Regions from separate parts of the Arthrobacter sp. TJ-170 genome, predicted to be linked through region 1. Evidence: predicted binding sites of a transcription regulator. Region 1 holds the regulator's gene; the other holds the start of a gene.

The links. The regulator HspR, encoded in region 1, represses chaperone genes until heat shock. The targets are predictions, from matches to a motif close to AAGTTGAGTCNNNNNGACTCAACTT.
Region 2: a site for HspR is predicted at 4,329-4,353, ahead of AC4D1W_RS13770 (Hsp20/alpha crystallin family protein). Genes of this name have one in related genera too.

The regions. Positions count from the first base shown of each region.
Region 1 covers NZ_JBZCNL010000004.1:208,947-217,988, reverse strand. The annotation lists gene AC4D1W_RS09710 (MMPL family transporter) at 1-987, shown strand, start outside; gene dnaK (molecular chaperone DnaK) at 1,163-3,037, shown strand; gene AC4D1W_RS09700 (nucleotide exchange factor GrpE) at 3,040-3,756, shown strand; gene AC4D1W_RS09695 (DnaJ C-terminal domain-containing protein) at 3,907-4,917, shown strand; gene AC4D1W_RS09690 (heat shock protein transcriptional repressor HspR) at 4,955-5,377, shown strand; gene AC4D1W_RS09685 (hypothetical protein) at 5,425-6,030, shown strand; gene AC4D1W_RS09680 (PspA/IM30 family protein) at 6,036-6,728, shown strand; gene AC4D1W_RS09675 (SDR family NAD(P)-dependent oxidoreductase) at 6,780-7,472, shown strand; gene AC4D1W_RS09670 (DinB family protein) at 7,519-8,031, shown strand; gene trmB (tRNA (guanosine(46)-N7)-methyltransferase TrmB) at 8,041-8,910, opposite strand; gene AC4D1W_RS09660 (M20 metallopeptidase family protein) at 8,956-9,042, opposite strand, start outside.
Region 2 covers NZ_JBZCNL010000007.1:157,388-166,429, reverse strand. The annotation lists gene AC4D1W_RS13810 (ATP-dependent DNA ligase) at 1-434, opposite strand, end outside; gene AC4D1W_RS13805 (SRPBCC domain-containing protein) at 497-979, opposite strand; gene ku (non-homologous end joining protein Ku) at 1,026-1,871, shown strand; gene AC4D1W_RS13795 (hypothetical protein) at 1,868-2,119, shown strand; gene AC4D1W_RS13790 (formate/nitrite transporter family protein) at 2,120-2,977, opposite strand; gene AC4D1W_RS13785 (flavodoxin family protein) at 3,069-3,677, opposite strand; gene AC4D1W_RS13780 (DUF2630 family protein) at 3,738-3,983, opposite strand; tRNA gene AC4D1W_RS13775 (tRNA-Val) at 4,141-4,214, shown strand; gene AC4D1W_RS13770 (Hsp20/alpha crystallin family protein) at 4,389-4,829, shown strand; gene AC4D1W_RS13765 (DUF4383 domain-containing protein) at 4,911-5,372, opposite strand; gene AC4D1W_RS13760 (SDR family oxidoreductase) at 5,575-6,372, shown strand; gene AC4D1W_RS13755 (hypothetical protein) at 6,493-6,699, shown strand; gene AC4D1W_RS13750 (cysteine hydrolase family protein) at 6,742-7,305, opposite strand; gene AC4D1W_RS13745 (transketolase) at 7,549-8,412, shown strand; gene AC4D1W_RS13740 (transketolase family protein) at 8,409-9,042, shown strand, end outside.

The sequences.
Region 1 (9,042 bases):
CAGTCGTCCCTCATCCTGGCCCCGTCCAACGCTGTGGACGGTCAGGACGCGCTCGCGCGCCACTTCGACGCCGGCGCAGGCAGCCCCGTCACGATCGTTGCTCCCGAAGGCCGACAGGATGGCGTGCTTGAGGTCACCGAAGCACAGGAGGGAGTGGCAGAGGCGACCGTGGTCGCCGATGGCGCAGGCGACGTCGTCGTACGCGAAGGCAACGTCCTCGTCAGGGCGACACTTGATTACCAGGCGGACTCCGCCGAAGCGGAGGAGCTGGTCAAGCAGCTGCGCGTGGACCTGGATGCCGTGAGCCCGGACGTGCTGGTGGGCGGGGTGACCGCAGTGGCACTGGATACCAACGAGACCGCGCAGGCTGACCTGGCGAAGATCATCCCGATCGTCCTCGTGGTCATTCTCCTGATTCTCATGCTGCTGCTGCGGTCCGTGCTGGCGCCGGTGCTCCTCATCGGCTCGGTGGTGCTGTCCTATGCGACGGCGCTCGGCGTGTCGGCACTGGTGTTCAACAACCTCCTCGGGTTCGATGGCGCAGATGCTTCCGTGCCGCTCTTCGGCTTCGTCTTCCTGGTGGCGCTGGGTGTCGACTACAACATCTTCCTGATGACCCGCGTACGGGAGGAATCGCTGCGGATTGGAACCCGGCCGGGCATTCTCCGCGGGCTGGGAGTGACCGGCGGCGTTATCACCTCGGCGGGCATCGTGCTGGCGGCAACATTTGCGGCTCTGGGCGTTATCCCCATCCTGTTCCTCGCACAGATCGCCTTCATTGTGGCATTCGGTGTGCTGCTGGACACCGTGATCGTCCGATCCCTGCTGGTTCCGGCGCTCGCCTATGACATTGGCCCGAAGATCTGGTGGCCGTCCGCACTCTCACGGCACGACGGCGGCGCTGCAGCTCCGCCCCATGCGAAGCACCGGGCGGGCTCCTCCACTGAAACGCATGATGCAGTGGGAGCGTCCGGACAGTCCCACTGACCCCATGCGGGACGTTCGAAGGCAGTCCTTCCCGAGAAGTTGAGCCCTCCCGACTCAACCTTGGTTTGACACCTGAGCATGGCGTAGTAGGGTTGAGTGCAGAACGCTCAATGTGAGCGGAACCTGACAAAGCAGCCAACGGTCCTTGACCGCCGGCTCGTCGAAAGGAACACGCATGTCACGTGCAGTAGGTATCGACCTCGGTACAACCAACTCGGTCGTCTCCGTGCTTGAAGGTGGCGAGCCCACCGTTATCGCCAACGCGGAAGGCGCGCGCACCACTCCGTCCATCGTCGCTTTCTCCAAGGGCGGCGAGGTTCTGGTCGGCGAGATCGCGAAGCGCCAGGCCGTCAACAACATCGACCGCACCATTGCCTCCGTCAAGCGCCACATGGGCACTGACTGGACAAAGCAGATCGATGACAAGACCTACACGCCGCAGGAAATCTCTGCCCGCATCCTGCAGAAGCTGAAGACCGACGCCGAGAGCTACCTCGGCGAGAAGGTCACAGACGCCGTCGTCACCGTTCCGGCGTACTTCAACGACGCTGAGCGTCAGGCAACCAAGGAAGCCGGCGAAATCGCGGGCCTGAACGTCCTGCGCATCGTCAACGAGCCCACCGCCGCGGCCCTGGCCTACGGTCTGGACAAAGGCAAGGAAGACGAGCTCATCCTCGTGTTCGACCTCGGTGGCGGTACGTTCGACGTCTCGCTCCTGGAAGTCGGCAAGGACGAGGATGACTTCTCCACCATCCAGGTTCGTGCCACTTCCGGTGACAACCGCCTCGGCGGCGATGACTGGGATCAGCGGGTCGTAGAGTTCCTGCTCTCCCAGGCAAAGGCCAAGGGCGCAGACCTGTCGAAGGACAAGATTGCCCTGCAGCGTCTGAAGGAAGCTGCTGAGCAGGCCAAGAAGGAACTGTCCTCTGCCAGCTCCACTAACATCTCCCTGCAGTACCTTTCCGTCACTCCCGACGGACCGGTGCACCTCGACGAGCACCTGAGCCGTGCCAAGTTCCAGGACCTCACCAAGGACCTGCTTGACCGCACCAGGAAGCCGTTCCACGACGTCATCACCGAAGCCGGCATCAAGGTTTCCGACATCGACCACATCGTCCTCGTCGGTGGCTCCACCCGTATGCCCGCTGTTTCGGAACTGGTGAAGGAACTGGCCGGCGGCAAGGAGCCCAACAAGGGAGTGAACCCGGATGAGGTAGTCGCCGTCGGCGCTGCCCTCCAGGCCGGTGTGCTGAAGGGCGAGCGCAAGGACGTCCTCCTGATCGACGTGACCCCGCTGTCGCTGGGCATTGAGACCAAGGGCGGCGTGATGACCAAGCTCATCGAGCGCAACACTGCCATCCCCACCAAGCGCAGTGAGACCTTCACAACCGCGGATGACAACCAGCCTTCGGTTGCCATCCAGGTGTTCCAGGGCGAGCGTGAGTTTACTCGCGACAACAAGCCTCTGGGCACCTTCGAGCTCACCGGTATTGCACCGGCGCCGCGCGGTGTTCCTCAGGTTGAGGTCACCTTCGACCTTGACGCCAACGGCATCGTGCACGTGTCCGCCAAGGACAAGGGCACCGGCAAGGAGCAGTCGATGACCATCACCGGCGGCACCGCGCTGTCGAAGGAAGACATCGACCGCATGGTCCGTGAGGCTGAAGAGCACGCTGCCGAGGACAAGCAGCGCCGTGAGGCCGCGGATGTCCGCAACTCGGCCGAGCAGCTGGCCTACTCCGTTGGCAAGCTCATCGACGACAACTCCGACAAGCTGCCCGAAGATGTCAAGACCGAGGTGCAGTCCGACGTCGATGCACTCAAGAAGGCTCTGGAGTCGCAGGATAACGACGACGAGGTGAAGGCTGCCTTCGAGAAGCTGCAGACCTCCCAGACCAAGCTCGGCGAGGCCATCTACGCCCAGGCTCAGCAGGAAGGTGCCGCCGGTCCCGGCGCTACCCCCACCGGTGAGCCCAGCGAAAACGGATCCAAGGCTGACGACGAAGACATCGTCGATGCCGAGGTCGTTGACGAAGACGAGAAGAAGTAGCCATGCCGCACCACGGAAACGAAGAAGAACACTCAGAGCCAGTGAGCTTCCGAGATAACCGGAAGATCGACCCGGAGACTGGGGAGATCCGTGGGCAGCACGGCACAGCCGAAACAGACGGCACGGGCACCCCTGGCTCGGCACCCTTCGCGGGGGCCGGCCAGGAGCCCGGCGCCGGAACCGGGCAGGATGCCTCGGACTCGGTGCACCTGGACGGAGCGGACGCCGGTGTTGATGCACTGGCGCAGGCAGAAGCGATCCTCAATGAGGCCGGTGGCGGAGAAGAGCTTCCTCAGGCGTCCACCAACGTTGAGGCCGAGCTTCGGAATGACCTGCTCCGGCTTCAGGCCGAGTACGTCAACTACCGGAAGCGGGTGGAGCGGGACCGCGACGTCGCACGGGATATGGCAGTGATCGGGGTACTGAACTCGCTCATGCCGGTGCTCGACGACATTGACGCCGCCCGCCAGCACGGCGACCTTGCGGACGGGCCCTTCGCCGCTATCTCCACCAAGCTGGAGAACGCGCTGAAAACCTACGGTCTCTCGCGCATCGATGAGACCGGCGTGGAGTTCGACCCGAACGTCCACGAAGCGCTCATCCAGCAGCCAAGCCCGGACGTCCAGTTCGACAGCGTCAGCCAGATCCTCCGCGCCGGTTACAAGAAGGGTGACCGCGTCCTGCGCGCAGCCCAGGTGATCGTAGCGGTACCGGAGTAGCTGAGCACGCCGTCCCCTCCGAACGGGGGCAACGAAATTCCTACGGGCCTGGCGGCCGCTCGGAATATCAAAGCCCCCTTCCTCGGAGGGGACGGCGGCAATGCTTCCACGAACAGGACAACTTAAAGTTTAAGAGAGAGGAGGGGTCAGATGGCTAGTCAGGATTGGGTCGACAAGGACTTCTACAAGATCCTTGGCGTGCCCAAGGACGCCTCCGACGCCGACATCAAGAAGGCTTACCGGAAGCTCGCGCGCAAGCACCACCCCGACCAGAACCAGAGCACCGGCGGCTCGGACCGGATGTTCAAGGACATCTCCGAGGCCTACTCGGTGCTGTCCGATCCCGAGGAGCGTCAGCAGTATGACGCGATCCGCGCCATGGGAAGCGGAGCACGCTTCACCGCGGGCGGCCCGGGCGGGGCAGGCGGCGGTGCCGGCTTTGACGACATGTTCGGGAACCTCTTCGGTCAGACGGCGGGTCGCCAGCGTGGAGGTTTCGGCGGCGGCAGCAACCTGCCTCCGGAGTTCGCCGATCTGTTCGGCGGAGGCGGCGGCTACTCTTCCGGCGGTGGATTCCCCGGGGGCGGTGGATTCCCTGGGTATCAGGCGCCGCCACGCAAGGGCGCAGACCGCACGGCGAGCACCAGCATCTCCTTCGCCGGGTCCATCCGCGGCACCACCATCGGCCTGCGTGAACCGTCCGGCGAGGTGATCGACGTTCGTATTCCTCCCGGCATCCGTGACGGGCAGAAGGTCCGTGTACGCGGAAAGGGCCAGGCCGGGCCGTCAGGAAACGGTGACCTCATGGTCACTGTGAATGTGAAGCCGCATCCGTTCTTCCAGCGCGACGGCGACAACATCAGGGTGCACGTACCTGTCACCTTCCCCGAGGCAACGCTCGGTGCGCAGGTGGAGGTGCCCACCCTGGACGGTGAGATCGTCAAGGTGAAGGTGCCGGCGGGTACTCCGTCCGGCAGGACCCTGCGGGTCAAGGGCCGTGGAGTGAAGACTTCGAAGGGCACGGGCGATCTGCTGGTGACCATCGACGTCGTCGTTCCGCAGAATCTGAACAAGGACGCAGCGGCCGCCGTCGAAGCATTCGCCACCGCCACGAAGGATGCCGATCCGCGTAACAACCTCGCCGAGAAGGCGCGGCTTTAGGGTGTGGGGAATCTAGCCAGCAGAAGGGAGCGACACCATGTCTGTTGATATCAATATGCCGATCTATGTGATCTCCGTGGCGGCGGAGCTGGCAGACATGCATCCCCAGACGCTGCGTCAGTACGACCGGCTGGGCCTCGTCACTCCCAGCAGGGCGCCGGGGCGGGCCCGCCGGTATTCCCAGCGCGATGTCAATGTCCTGCGCGAAGTGCAGCGGCTGTCCCATGAGGGCGTCTCGTTGGAAGGGATCCGGCGCATCCTTGAACTGGAGAATCAGGTCATGGCGCTCCAGCACAGGGTCAGCGAACTCACCGAAGAGCTGGCACAGCGACGGAAATCGGAGACCAGCCGTGTCTTCGCTGCCGGTCTCGCGGGTGACGTCGTCACCCTCGCCCGGGGCCAGCGTCCCCGCCCGCGCAGCCAGGCACTCATGATCTGGCGCGGGGATCCCTCCCGCTGAGGGCCCCCACGTAGCGCAACCTCCAATTCCACGGCACACTTATATACATGCCTGATTCAGAGTTCGCTGACGCCGCGGAAGTCCTGCTGGAGGGTGTTCTCCAGCTCCTCCTCTTTGGTGGAGCGGTCCTGGGTGTGCTGGCCATCGGTGCGGCAACCGGTACCTGGTTGCTCGTGCGCCGTGTCCGCCATTCGGGGGTCCTCCGCCGCCGGATCGAGCGCGGGTCCAGCCGCCTGCGGTCCTTCTCCACGGATGCATCGGCACGGGAGCTCGCCAGGCTCCGGCTCCAGCTTGAGCGCTCCACGGACGCCACCCGCCGCTCCGTTGCGGCGGCTATCGCACAGGGCTCTCCCACGGGGGACCTGGCTGCAACCGCTGAGGATCTCACCCGGGCCGAAGCCGTACTCGGTGAACGCCTTGCGCTTGCCGAACAGGAACCGAACAGGGCGCTCCGTGAAGACCTTGCAGGCGGCATCGGCGAGCAGGTCAACTCCCTCTGCGAACTGTCGGCTCAGCTGCGTCGGGCCCTTCTCGAGGTTCATCAGGTCTCCGGCAGCAGGCAGCTTGAGCGTGCCACCTCGCGCCTCACTACGGAAATCGGTGCCCTGAGGACCTGGAATGCCGCCTACGGCACCGGCACGCGGCGGGCCTAGGACCAGTGTCTGTACGCCGCCGCATCTCACGCATCCTTTCCTCGCGCCGCAACGCTGCTGAACCGGTCGATCCCATCGCCGCGCTCGGGCAGACCCAGCGGCAACAGGAGGAAAACCTCGACCGTGCCCGCCGCAGTGTTGCCGACCTCGCCGCTGTACGGCACCGGGTCGACAGCCTCGCCCGGCAGGCAGCGGCAGACCTCGACGCGTGCAACCGCGAGGCGGAACGCGCGGTTGCGGACAACAACGACGACGCCGCCCGGGCCGCGCTTCGCCGCGCACTGGACGTGCAGAAAAGGCTCGAGGCTCTGACCCGCCAGCGCGATGGCGTCGATCAGCAGTTCCACTCCCTCGAAGCAGACCTGTACCGGCTTGAAACCTCATTGCAGGAAAATGCAGTCCGCTACGAATCCCTCAAGGCCCAGCACGGCGCCACCCAGGCGGCGCTGGACGTTCAGGGTGCGGTGTCCGCTTCAGCGGGAAGCAGTGTGGAAACCGCTCGTGCCGCGCGCGAGGCGGAGCAGGAAGCCAGGCGTCTGAGGCATCTGCAGGCAGCCCAAGAGGAACTCACCTGGTCGGACCCGTCCTCCGGGAAGCTCGAACAGGCGTTCGGCGAGCTCGAGGCACGTGAGGCAGCCGAGCAGGAACTCCGGCAGCTGAAAGAAAAGGCACAGGACCGCCGTCGAGGGCAGGCATAGGCCTTGCGGGCCCGGGAGGGAAGCGTCAGGGCGGGTTGCTAGGCTCAGGTCATGGGTGAGACCAACGCCGCCGACATCCGCGGCAAACAGTTCCTGGTGGTAGGAGCAACGGGCCAGCTCGGTTCGCGCATAGCTGCAGAACTGGACGCAAGGGGAGCGCGGCTGATCCTCAGCGGACGCGATGAAGCGAAACTCAGCGCTGTCGCTCATCGGTTGGGCGCCCGGTCCGTCGCTGCTGATCTCACCCTGCCCGGAGGGCCCGCCCGCATCGCCGATACGTTGGATGACGAGCCTCTGGACGGCGTGGTTTATGCCGCGGGCGTCGTGGCCTTCGGTTCCCTCGCGGAGCTCGACGATGACACTCTGGACGAGCTGCTGCTCACCAACTTCGTGGGCTTCGCCCGGCTCCTCCGGGCTGTTGTCCCGCGGCTGAGCAAGGGATCGCAGGTGGTCCAGATCAGCGCTGTCGTCGCCGATAGTCCCACCGGAGGCATGGCGGCGTACTCCGCGAGCAAGGCGGCGCTGAGCGCGTTCGGCAAGGCTGCTGCGCTCGAGTTGCGCCGTAGCGGGGTGCGCGTCCTCGATGTTCGGCCCCCGCACACTGAAACCGGGTTGGCGCACCGTCCCATCGAGGGAGTGGCACCCCGCCTGCCGCAGGGCAAGGACCCTGATGCTGTTGCCCGCCGAATCGTTGACGCTATGGCCGCGGGGGAGCGGGACCTGCCGTCGTCGTCGTTTGATTGAGTCAGGTTTGGTCGCTTCAACGCCGCACCCGGATACGCTTCGATCTATGGCAATTGAACCGGATACCAAGGACTGGACCTGGGTGTTGGAACGAGCCTGCACCGAATGCGGATTCGACCCGGCAGACTATCCGACTGATCGCATCGCGGAGCAACACAGAGCAGATCTGCCTCGGTGGCGGACCGTCCTCGAACGGGCCGACGTTCGCGACCGCCCCGACGAGAGCACCTGGTCAGCACTTGAGTATGCTACCCACGTCCGGGACGTCTACGTGCTGTTCACTGAACGCACGGAACTGATGTTGGCGCAGGAGGACCCGCTCTTCGAGAACTGGGACCAGGACCGCACGGCACAGGAGGAAAACTACGCCGCCGAGGATCCGGCCAGGGTGGCAGGCGAGCTTGCAGATGTGGGCGAGGCGTACACCGCGCTGCTGGATTCGGTGACGGACTGGGACCGTGTAGGGCGGCGAAGCAATGGGTCGGGATTCACTGTCGCAACCCTCGCGCAGTACGGACTGCACGACGTCGTCCATCACCTTTACGACGTCCGCGCCTGACGGCAGCGGCTAAAACACCCGCCGGTACGCCAGGTCGAAGATCATGCGGCCGGCGTCATGGGCCTTGTTTTCAAAGCTCGTGAGAATCCGGCCCTCGAAACGCGGTGCCCAGCCTCCGAGCATGTCCTCGCCTTCGCGGGCCGAGGCCGTACCGGCGGGCTCGCGTCCCTCACGGCGGGGCGTCCCGCCGACTTCGTGCTCGACGCCGCTGGCCCACACCTGGGTCAGGGGACTGTCCCCCCCGGCGCGTTCGCCCTCGTGCAGGTTCTCGAACAATGGTGAGGCGTTGGCGGCCTCGCGCATTTGCGCCGCGTAGTCCGACCAGTCGGTGGCGAGGCGCAGAATGCCGCCGGGTTCCAGCACGCGCCCGGCCAGCTCGATGAAGGAGTCCTTGACGAGCCGGCGCTTATGGTGGCGGGTCTTGTGCCAGGGGTCGGGGAAGAAGACCCACAGTTCGGCGACCGACGCGGGACTGATCATCGTGGCCAGGGCTTCTGCCGCGTTCACCTGCGCGACGCGCACGTTGGTCAGCCCCCGCTGGTCAATTCGAAGCAGGGTCTGGGCCAGCCCCGGCTTGTACACCTCGAGGGCGAGGAAGTTGCGCGCGGGGTGCTCGGCTGCTGCATGCGCCACCGCTTCACCCAGTCCCGATCCGACCTCGATCACCAGGGGTGCATCGCGCCCGAAGGAGGCAGCGGCGTCGTACTCCCACATGGGGTCCACAGAAGTGTCCGCCGCGGAACTGCGCGGAACCTCCACGACGAGGCCTTCGGACAGCTCCGCCCATGCATCACGACGGCGGCCCTGGAGTCGTGAGCCGCGGCGCACGAAGGAGACGGGCTGGGCAGGGAAGGGCTGGGGCTCAGGGTGCGTGCTCATCGGTACAAGCGTAGCGAGGCACGCCAAGCCGGCGGTCCGGACGGGTCAGGCGCCCGAAAGCTCGGCGATCCGCGCCACTGCCAGTTGCGCATAGAGGGCGGTGCCGTCGGCGAGGATGCTGTCGTCGAAGGT
Region 2 (9,042 bases), on a different contig from region 1:
TCCAGCACCATCCGGTCCGGGTTGTTAATTTCGCCGTTGGGCCCGAACTGCCACTGCGGGACGTGGATTTCGAGGGCGGAAATCTGTCCCAGCCACGTCAGCGTCGCCAGATTGTTGAGCATCGGATACACGTTGGTGTGGTCACTGTGCTCAATACCGCGCCGCTCCACCCACGACGGCGCCGACTTGTCCAGGTTCTTCTGGAAGAACACTTCCCCCGGCTTGTCCTCGGTTCCAACGCCGTTGACCCACCGCTTGCGGGTCACCGGGCGGTTACGGGCGTGAGGAATAAGGCAATCAGCGACGGCGGCGTAATAGGCCAGGACGTCGGCCTTCGTGGTGCCGGTTTCGGGATACATCACCCGGTCCAGGCTGGTCAGCTTCAGGCGGCGCCCATCGACGGTAACCGTCTGCTGCGCGTTGCCGGTGGCCATTTCCCCAGTCTTGTAGGGATGCGCCGTTTTCGCCAGTGGCGGCAGCGGGCACAACCGCCCGGTCAGTCGCCGAACTGCTCCTCGTACCGGGCCACGTACTGATCCCACAGCGCAGGGTCCTGCCCGAGGGAGCGTTCATTCAGGTAATCGTCCAGGCCCATCAACGTCAGGTGCCAGCCTGCCGCCGACCGGGCGATGTCCTGGCCCTCCTGAATGGTGTTGGTGAGCGTGAGGAGGCTGCCGCCGTCGTCGTCGTCCTCAATTTCCCAGCGCAGGACTTCCTCATCCCAGGTGTAGGCGAGCAACCGGGGCTTTTCCGCCTCCAGGACGGTGCCCTCCATGGCCTTCTGGCCGGGGAATTTGAAGGTGACCACGGCACCCGGCCGCGGCAGGATATCCAGCTGGCACGGGAACCAGTACTTGAGTTTCTCGGGCTCGGTGAGGTGCTTCCAGAGCACCCTGGCCGGTGCGTTGAAGCGCATTTCGAACCAGAGGGCGGGTTCTCCATCGGCAAGCGTCTTGGTAACCATCGGTTCGGAGTTCACCTAAGCAATCGTAGACCGGCACGGGCAACACTGGTTCACTAGGAACATGAGAGCGATCTGGAAAGGCGCAGTAGCGTTTGGGCTGGTCAACGTCCCTGTGAAGGTTTACAGCGCCACGGAGGACCATGACATCAGCCTCCATCAGGTCCATGACAAGGACGGCGGCCGAATCCGCTACCAGCGCCGATGCGAAATCTGCGGAGAAATCGTCGAGTACAAGAACATCGACAAGGCGTACGACGACGGCGAGCGCACCGTCGTCCTCACCAGCGAAGACCTTGCGTCGCTCCCCGTGGAAAAGAGCCGCGAGATCGAGGTGGTCGAGTTCGTTCCCAGCGACCAGATCGACCCGATCATGCTCGACCGCGCCTACTACCTTGAGCCCGATTCAAAATCGACGAAGGCGTACGTCCTGCTCCGGCGCACGCTGGAAGAAACTGACCGGACTGCGATCGTGCAGTTCTCTCTCCGACAGAAGTCACGGCTCGCGGCGCTGCGCGTGCGCGGTGACGTACTGATGATTCAGACGCTCCTCTGGCAGGACGAGGTACGGGAGGCCACCTTCCCGTCCCTCGACGAGAAGGTGCGTATCTCCTCCAAGGAGAAGGAAATGTCCGCGGCCCTGGTCGAGTCGTTCTCCTCCGACTTCGATCCCGAGAATTTCAAGGACGAGTACCAGGAACAGCTGCGTACCCTGATCGAGGCGAAGCTCGAAAAGGGCGAAGCTCTCGATACCGAGGAAACGTTCGGGGAAGGTGAAGAGGGCGACGGGTCAGGGAACGTGCTCGACCTCATGGAAGCACTCCGCCGCAGCGTCGAGAAGAACCGCGAAAAGAAGACCGCGGCGGGTACTAAGAAAACATCGAAAGCAGCATCAAAGAAAGGCGCATGATGGGATTCATACGGAATGATCTGGGGCAGCAGACAGTGGTGCGCCCGCCCAACGCTCCCATCATTGGATGGGCGCTCCTGGGCGCGGCATCCATGATGGCGCTTGAGGAAAAGAACCGGCAGGCGCTCTCGGCAGCCAGTAAGGGGTGCCTAATGCTCTGGGCGGCGCTGGAAGTGACGCAGGGAGAGAGCGGCTTCCGCCGGACCATGGGCAGCCTGACCTTGGGCTGGCTGGCCCGTAATCGTTAGTCAGGACGCCTGGCCCCCGACCAGTGGGTCTTCGGGCGCTTCTTCGCGTTCCTTCTCCAGGAGTTTTCGGTCCCGTACCAGCCGGAGCGCTGTGACCAGCAGGATGCCCCCGACGACGTTGAACACCACGGTGTAACTGAACCAGCCCAGCCAGTCCTGGTAACTGATATCGGCACCGGTCTGAATGGCGCCGAAGATCAGCAGCGAGTCGAGGATCGAGTGGAAGAGTTGCAACCCTGACAGCAGGAAGCCTCCGACGACGGCGGCGGCCAGCTTGCCGCTCATCGCCTCGGTCCCGTGCTGCATCCGCGTCATGAGCGTGATGGTGCTGCCGCCAAGCACGGCCAGGCACACTGTCTGCCAGCTGAAGCCGGCGCCGACGTAGTGTTCGGCCGCAGTGACGACGGTCGGGGTCCACTGCGGGAAGGCTGTCATCACCAACGCCATGAAGAGCCAGCCGCCCGCGAGGTTAGCGAACAATGTGCCAGCCCACAGTTTGCCGAGTTGGCCAATAGTGGCTTGCTTGGCAGTGACGGCAGCAATCGGGACGAGGAAACCCTCAGTGAAGAGCTCACTTTTCGCGAGGAGAAGCGCTATCAGACCGGCGCTGAATGCGACTCCAGCCAGCAGATGACTATCCGTCTGATGGAGTACCGCCAGGTAGGCCATGACGCCGATGCCTATTTCAAAACCACCGAACAGCCCTGTGATGAGGACATCGGGGAAAGTGCGGTGCAGGCGCTGGGCACCTTCGTCGACGGTTCGGTCGAACGACTCCTCGATCTCATCCTCGACCGGGCCGGGTGTGTTGCCGAGTTCCCGCCGTCGCGCGTCGCGGTCGTTCTGGTGATTCTCCAAGCGCCTCGCCTATTTTCCGTTGAAGTATTCGCGATCGGGCAGGACTTAACCCTCCTGGGGGCTCTTCACCGCCTTGCCTGCCAACTCGATGCTACGGCGCAGGGTAGGGCGCCGATTTCAACGACTTCGCGAGGTGAACCGCGTTGGCAGTCATAGCGGAAATGGTCGAGGCAACCGGATCAGGCACCTGGTCGAGGTCCTTGAAATCCACCGTCTGCATCGCCTCTCCCACCCAGTACACGCCGCCCTGGGCAGGAACCGTGAAGCCGATGTCGTTCAAACCCTGATGCATCTCCGCGGTGACGTGGTGGGCGCCGTCCTCGTTCCCGACGACGGCGGTGAGTGCCACCCTGTTGTACATGATAGGCCTGCCGTCATCATCGGTGGAGGACAGATCCGCATCCAGCCGCTCAAACACGCGCTGCCCAATGCTGCTCATGTGGCCCACCCAGATTGGAGCGGCGAGGAGGAAAATGTCCGCGTCCAGGATCTGCCGCCGGAGCTGCGGCCACTGGTCCCCCTCACCCATGTCGATTTCCACGCCGGGAGCCACGTTGTAGTCCACGACCCGGACCGACGACGTCGTTACACCCTGCTCCTCCAGCTTGCTGAGAATGCGGCTGGCCATAAGGTCAGAGCTCGATTCAGCGGGTGAGGGGCTGAGCGTGCAGATCAGCGCAAATGCTTTCAGGTTTTCCATGGGGGTTCCTTCCACTCTGTACACGATCTTCGTCGCCGTTCCCGTCGTGGACGGGACAGCTTACTGGCGGTACCCCTCCACCTGGTCGATCGGCCGGGCCTCTGCCTCCTGGGGACTCTCCCCCGCATCCTGCTTTGCCCGCCTCTGGCGGAGCAGATCCCAGCACTGATCGAGTTCCTCCTCGACCCGCCGCAGGCGGACCCGCCGGTCTTCGGCGGAGTCACTCTCATCGGGGGAGGAATCGCGCAGTCCGTGCTCCTCATCGACAAGGGACTGAATACGCGCCAAAATGTCCTGATCATTCATGACAAACTCCTTCGCTGGCTTCGAGAAGTGCTCGCCCGCTGGGATGTCCCGAGACAGGCCGGGATAGACAGGGTACTTAGTGTCCGCCCGAATATCCACCGAAAGGGGCGTTTGCGTGATCACTCCATCGATGCCCTAAACTGACTGGGAACTATTTGCCTGTGTAGCTCAGTCTGGTAGAGCATCCGCTTCACACGCGGAAGGCCCGGGGATCGAGGCCCCGCGCAGGCACGGTTCGTAGCCCGTCCCGCCACCCGCGGGACGGGTTTTTTCGGGGGCTTGCGTTCGTTATGAGCGAACAAAAAGGAGTTAGCACTCCATGTGGCGGAGTGCTAATCTACCTACAGGTTGAGCGAACAAGGCTCAACCCCCAGCACACTAGATATCCTCAGGGAGTGAACCATCATGGCTATGAAATTCGACCCATTTCGCGAACTGGACCGCGTGGCCGGCGCACTTCTGGATACCCGCCAGGGCCTGCGCCTGATGCCGATGGACCTCTACCGCGAGGGCGACCACTACATCCTCAGCGCTGACCTTCCCGGCATTGACCCGGGGTCAGTTGATATTGACGTCGACGGGCAGCTGCTCACCATCCGCGCCGAGCGCACGCTGCGCAACGTTGAGGGGGTCAAGTGGCTCACCCGCGAACGTGACAGCGGATCCTTCCTCCGGCAGCTGAACCTTGGTCAGGGTATCGACATTGACGCCATCTCCGCACGGTATGAGAACGGTGTCCTCAGCGTCACCATCCCGGTCAGCGAGCGCGCGAAGCCCCGCAAGATCGAGGTGGTCTCAGGCGAGGACGCCCAGTCGGTACGGGGCGACAAGGCTGTGGAAGCCTAATCCGCCTTCACCGAACCACAGCAAAAAGAATGACGACGACGGGCTGCGACCCGTCGTCGTCGTTCTTTTTCCTCTGGAAGGTTACCGGCCTCGAACCGTGCGGTGCTTGTCCCGCAGCGCAAGCGCGAGAGCAATCATGGCGATAGCGAGGACCAGGTGCAGGATGTTGTCCCCTGCGTTGAAGGGGACAAAGTTGGCATCTGAGTCATGCGGGACAATCAGCCCATAGATGAACAGAACGGCATAGATAACGCCTCCCCACAGGAGGAAGTTATAGGCGCCGGTCGCCGATTTCGCCATTACCACACCAGCTACGCCGAACAGGAGGTGAACGATATTGTGCAGGACGGAGACCTGGAAGATCCCGAGCAGGAACGCTTCCGAGCCAGGACCCGCAATGGAAAACTGATCGTAGTTGCTGGTGATGCCCGGAATGAATCCGAGGATACCGATAAGCAGGAAGACTATTCCGACTGCGAGCGCGGCTTTCTGGATGTTGCTTCGGGTTGTAACTCCCGGGTCCGATGAGTGTGTGGATGCCATTGCTTTATCCCCTCTAAGTTGCCGGCGTGACGGGGGGTCGGCGTTTGATTTTGCGAGATGATGAACAGCACTTCCCGCCACTGGTAATGCCAGACTGACACAATGAAGTGGAAATAGAAAGCATGCTTAGTTAACTTTTCGATAACCCTTTGTCTGGTTATCGACCCTTGCGGTGCCTGCCGGACCCTGGGGAGGATGATGCATGACCTTCTCACCAAAGACTGCAATAGTGACGGGATCCAACTCGGGTATTGGACGGGCGACTGCGGTGGCCCTCGCCGAGGCCGGAATGGACGTCGGCATCACGTGGCATTCCGGAGAAGAGGGGGCGAAGCAAACCGCGCGGGAAGTAGAGCAGCGCGGACGCCGGGCGGTGATCGCTCAGCTGGACACCTCCGACCCCGAGGCGGGGGCAGCTGTGGTAGATCACCTCGCAGAAGAGCTCGGCGGGCTCGACGTCTTCGTCAACAACGCGGGCATGAACAAGCCGATGCCCTTCCTCGAAACAGATTTCGACACCTGGCGGTCCATCCTGACGGTCAACCTCGACGGCGCGTTCATCTGCATGCAGCGCGCGGCGCAGAGAATGGTCGAAGCCGGCAACGGCGGACGGATCATCGCCGTCACCAGCGTGCACCAGGAACAGCCACGCGTCGGCTCCACTGCATACGACGCTTCCAAACACGCGCTCGGCGGGCTTGTGCGTACCATGGCGCTTGAACTGAGCCATCTCGGCGTGACCGTGAATGCGGTCCTCCCTGGTGAGATCTCCACACCAATGAATGATGCCGAGGATGAGGACCCGAAAGAGGTCGACCGCCCCGGCATCCCGATCGGCCGTCCAGGTGCTGCCATTGAAGTCGCATCAGTGATCGCCTTCCTCGCAACGCCGGCGGCCAGTTACGTCAACGGCGCGTCGTGGGCCGTTGACGGCGGGATGCTGCAGATGGGACCGCAGGCCGGCTCGCATCTTCACGACCACGCGTGGCGGAAGGGCTGAGGTCGTTTTGCTGTCACTAGTTTTTTGCTTGTTTGCCTAGTTTCTGTCCAGACTCCATTCACCAAACATTCAGGAAGGCCCAATAGTGTGGCGTCAGTCACACTTCAGAGAGGCTCTTCCATGACCACTTCGCAGCACCAGTCCCTGACCGACTTTTCCGCTTTGAAGCGTGGCCAGCAGGTCACCTTGCGCCACCAGTCCGGCAACCAATACACCGGAGTATTGGACGATCGCGCAGACGATTCCTCAGTAGTCTGGGTCCGTCTTGACGACGGTGCGGGACGGCGCCTCTTCCACCGCGAGGACGGATACAGCATCGGGTTTTGACTGCATCACCCTCAGGGCACCGGTGCCCAGGCGCTCCCCCGCTCAGGCCCGACCCACGGCGAAGAGCTTCCGGACGTCTTCTGCATTGAGGGACCGCTGGCGGTATTCGTCCATCAGCACACCAAGGACGTTCTCCGCATACTCTTCATTGGTGGAGGCGATCGCCTCCTTCGCGTACGCCACCCGTACGTTGTTGGCGTACGCATCCGCCGCAGTCTGAGCTATGCAGTTGTGTGTCGCTACGCCGGCGAGGACAACCGTATCCACGCTGAGATTGCGTAGACGCTGCAGTAGATCGGTACCGAAGAAGGCGCTGTCCCGTGTCTTCACCAATTCCGGAAGTCCGTCGATGTCCAGCCCGTCAACGGGCTCCGCCTGCTCCGTGCCGCTGAAAAGGAATCCCTGGTCGTCGTCGAGCATGCTCAGGGTCCACGTCGATTTGTCCCGCTGATGCTCCGTGCGGATTACATAGACCGAAATACCGGCTTCACGGGCATCCGCGATGGCCGAGTTACATGCCTTGACCAGCGGATCCTGCTGCCGTCCGAGGGTTTCATCCTCGAAGAACGCCTTCTGCATATCGATAATCAGCAGCGCAGCCGTCATGTCTCTTCCTTCCCTGTTGCGGGTCCATTGCGACCATTTAGCCAGCATACTTACGTTCCACCCGTGCGGCGGGGTGGCTGCATACAAGACAAGGGCAAACAACTGGGCCTCCTCGGCCTATTTGTTGACTGTTAACAGTCGAGCGACTAATGTGAGTCCTGACACAATGCCGTCGTCGGCGGTCGTGACCGCTAAGGAGCGCGTTTCGCCGAAACCGGAGAAATCCACACGAGGTGAACACCCATGGAATCGACCACAGAACAGATCGCGCCTGACGCGGAGCGTCTACAGCGAATCAAGGAAGCGGCCCACCGCATCCGAACCAATGCGCTCATCCAGGCCGAGGTGCAGGGGCAGGGTTACATTGGACAGGCGCTCGATCTGGCCGACGTACTCGCCGTCCTCTACACCGACCAGCTCAAGCTCGATCCTGCCAACCCTGAGTGGGAGGACAGAGACCGATGCCTGCTCTCCATCGGCCATTACGCCATTGCGCTCTACGCTGCGCTGGCTGAGGCGAAGTTTTTCCCGCGCGAGGAACTAGAAACCTACGCAACCGACGACTCGCGACTGCCCATGTCGGCGATGGCTTCCTACACGCCCGGCGTGGAGATCTCCGGTGGATCGCTGGGCCACGGACTCACGATCGCAAACGGGGTGGCGCTCGGCCTCAAGCGAAAAAGGAACCAGGCCTTTGTGTACAACATCCTGTCCGACGGCGAGTTGAACGAGGGCTCTACCTGGGAAGCGGCTGCGGTAGCCGCACACCACGCGCTGGACAACCTCATCGCCATTGTCGATTTCAATGACCAGCAGGCCGATGGAAAGAGCTCATCGACCCTCGGCATGGAGCCGATCGACGGCAAATGGAAGGCTTTCGGCTGGATCACCCGACGCGTTGACGGCAACGACATCTCCGCCGTCCTCACCGCTCTGGAGGAGTTGCGCGCCGCAGATGCTGCCCAACCCCGCTGCCTGATCGTGAACACCAAGCTCGGCAAGGGCGTGCGGTTCCTGGAGAACCGGGAAAAGCTGCACTTCATGTCCGTTGCCCCTGATGAATGGAAACTGGCCCACCAGCAGCTGAAGGAGTCGTTCGAAGCATGAGCACCACCCAGAAGAAGAGACTGACCTCGGATGCAATGAGTGCATCCCTCGCCCATGAGGGCCAGCGCGTCACCGCCGCTCCGCTCGGCCACGCGCTCGTCCAATTGGCGGAGCAGGATGAACGGATCGTGGGTCTTTCCGCCGATCTGGCCAAGTACACCGACCTGCATATCCTGCGCGATGCCATGCCGGATCGTTTCTACCAGATCGGCATGGCCGAGCAGGCACTGCTCGGAGCCGCAGCAGGCCTGGCGCTGGAAGGCTTCGTCCCCTTCGTTTCGACCTACTCGGTCTTTGCCACACGCCGCGCCTATGACTTCCTCTGCCTGGATATCGCCGAGGCAAACCTGAATGTCAATATGGTGTGCGCGCTGCCCGGTCTCACCACCGGCTATGGTCCTTCCCACCAAGCCACGGAAGACGTTGCCATCCTCCGCGGCATGCCCAACCTGACCATTGTTGATCCCTGTGATGCGGTCGATATTGAGCAGGCCGTCCCCCAGCTGGCTGCACACGAGGGCCCGACGTACATGCGCATTCTGCGCGGCAAGGTCCCGAGGGTCCTCGACGAGTACGACTACACGTTCCAGCTGGGTAAGGCCCAGTTGCTCCGTGACGGTGCAGAAGTGC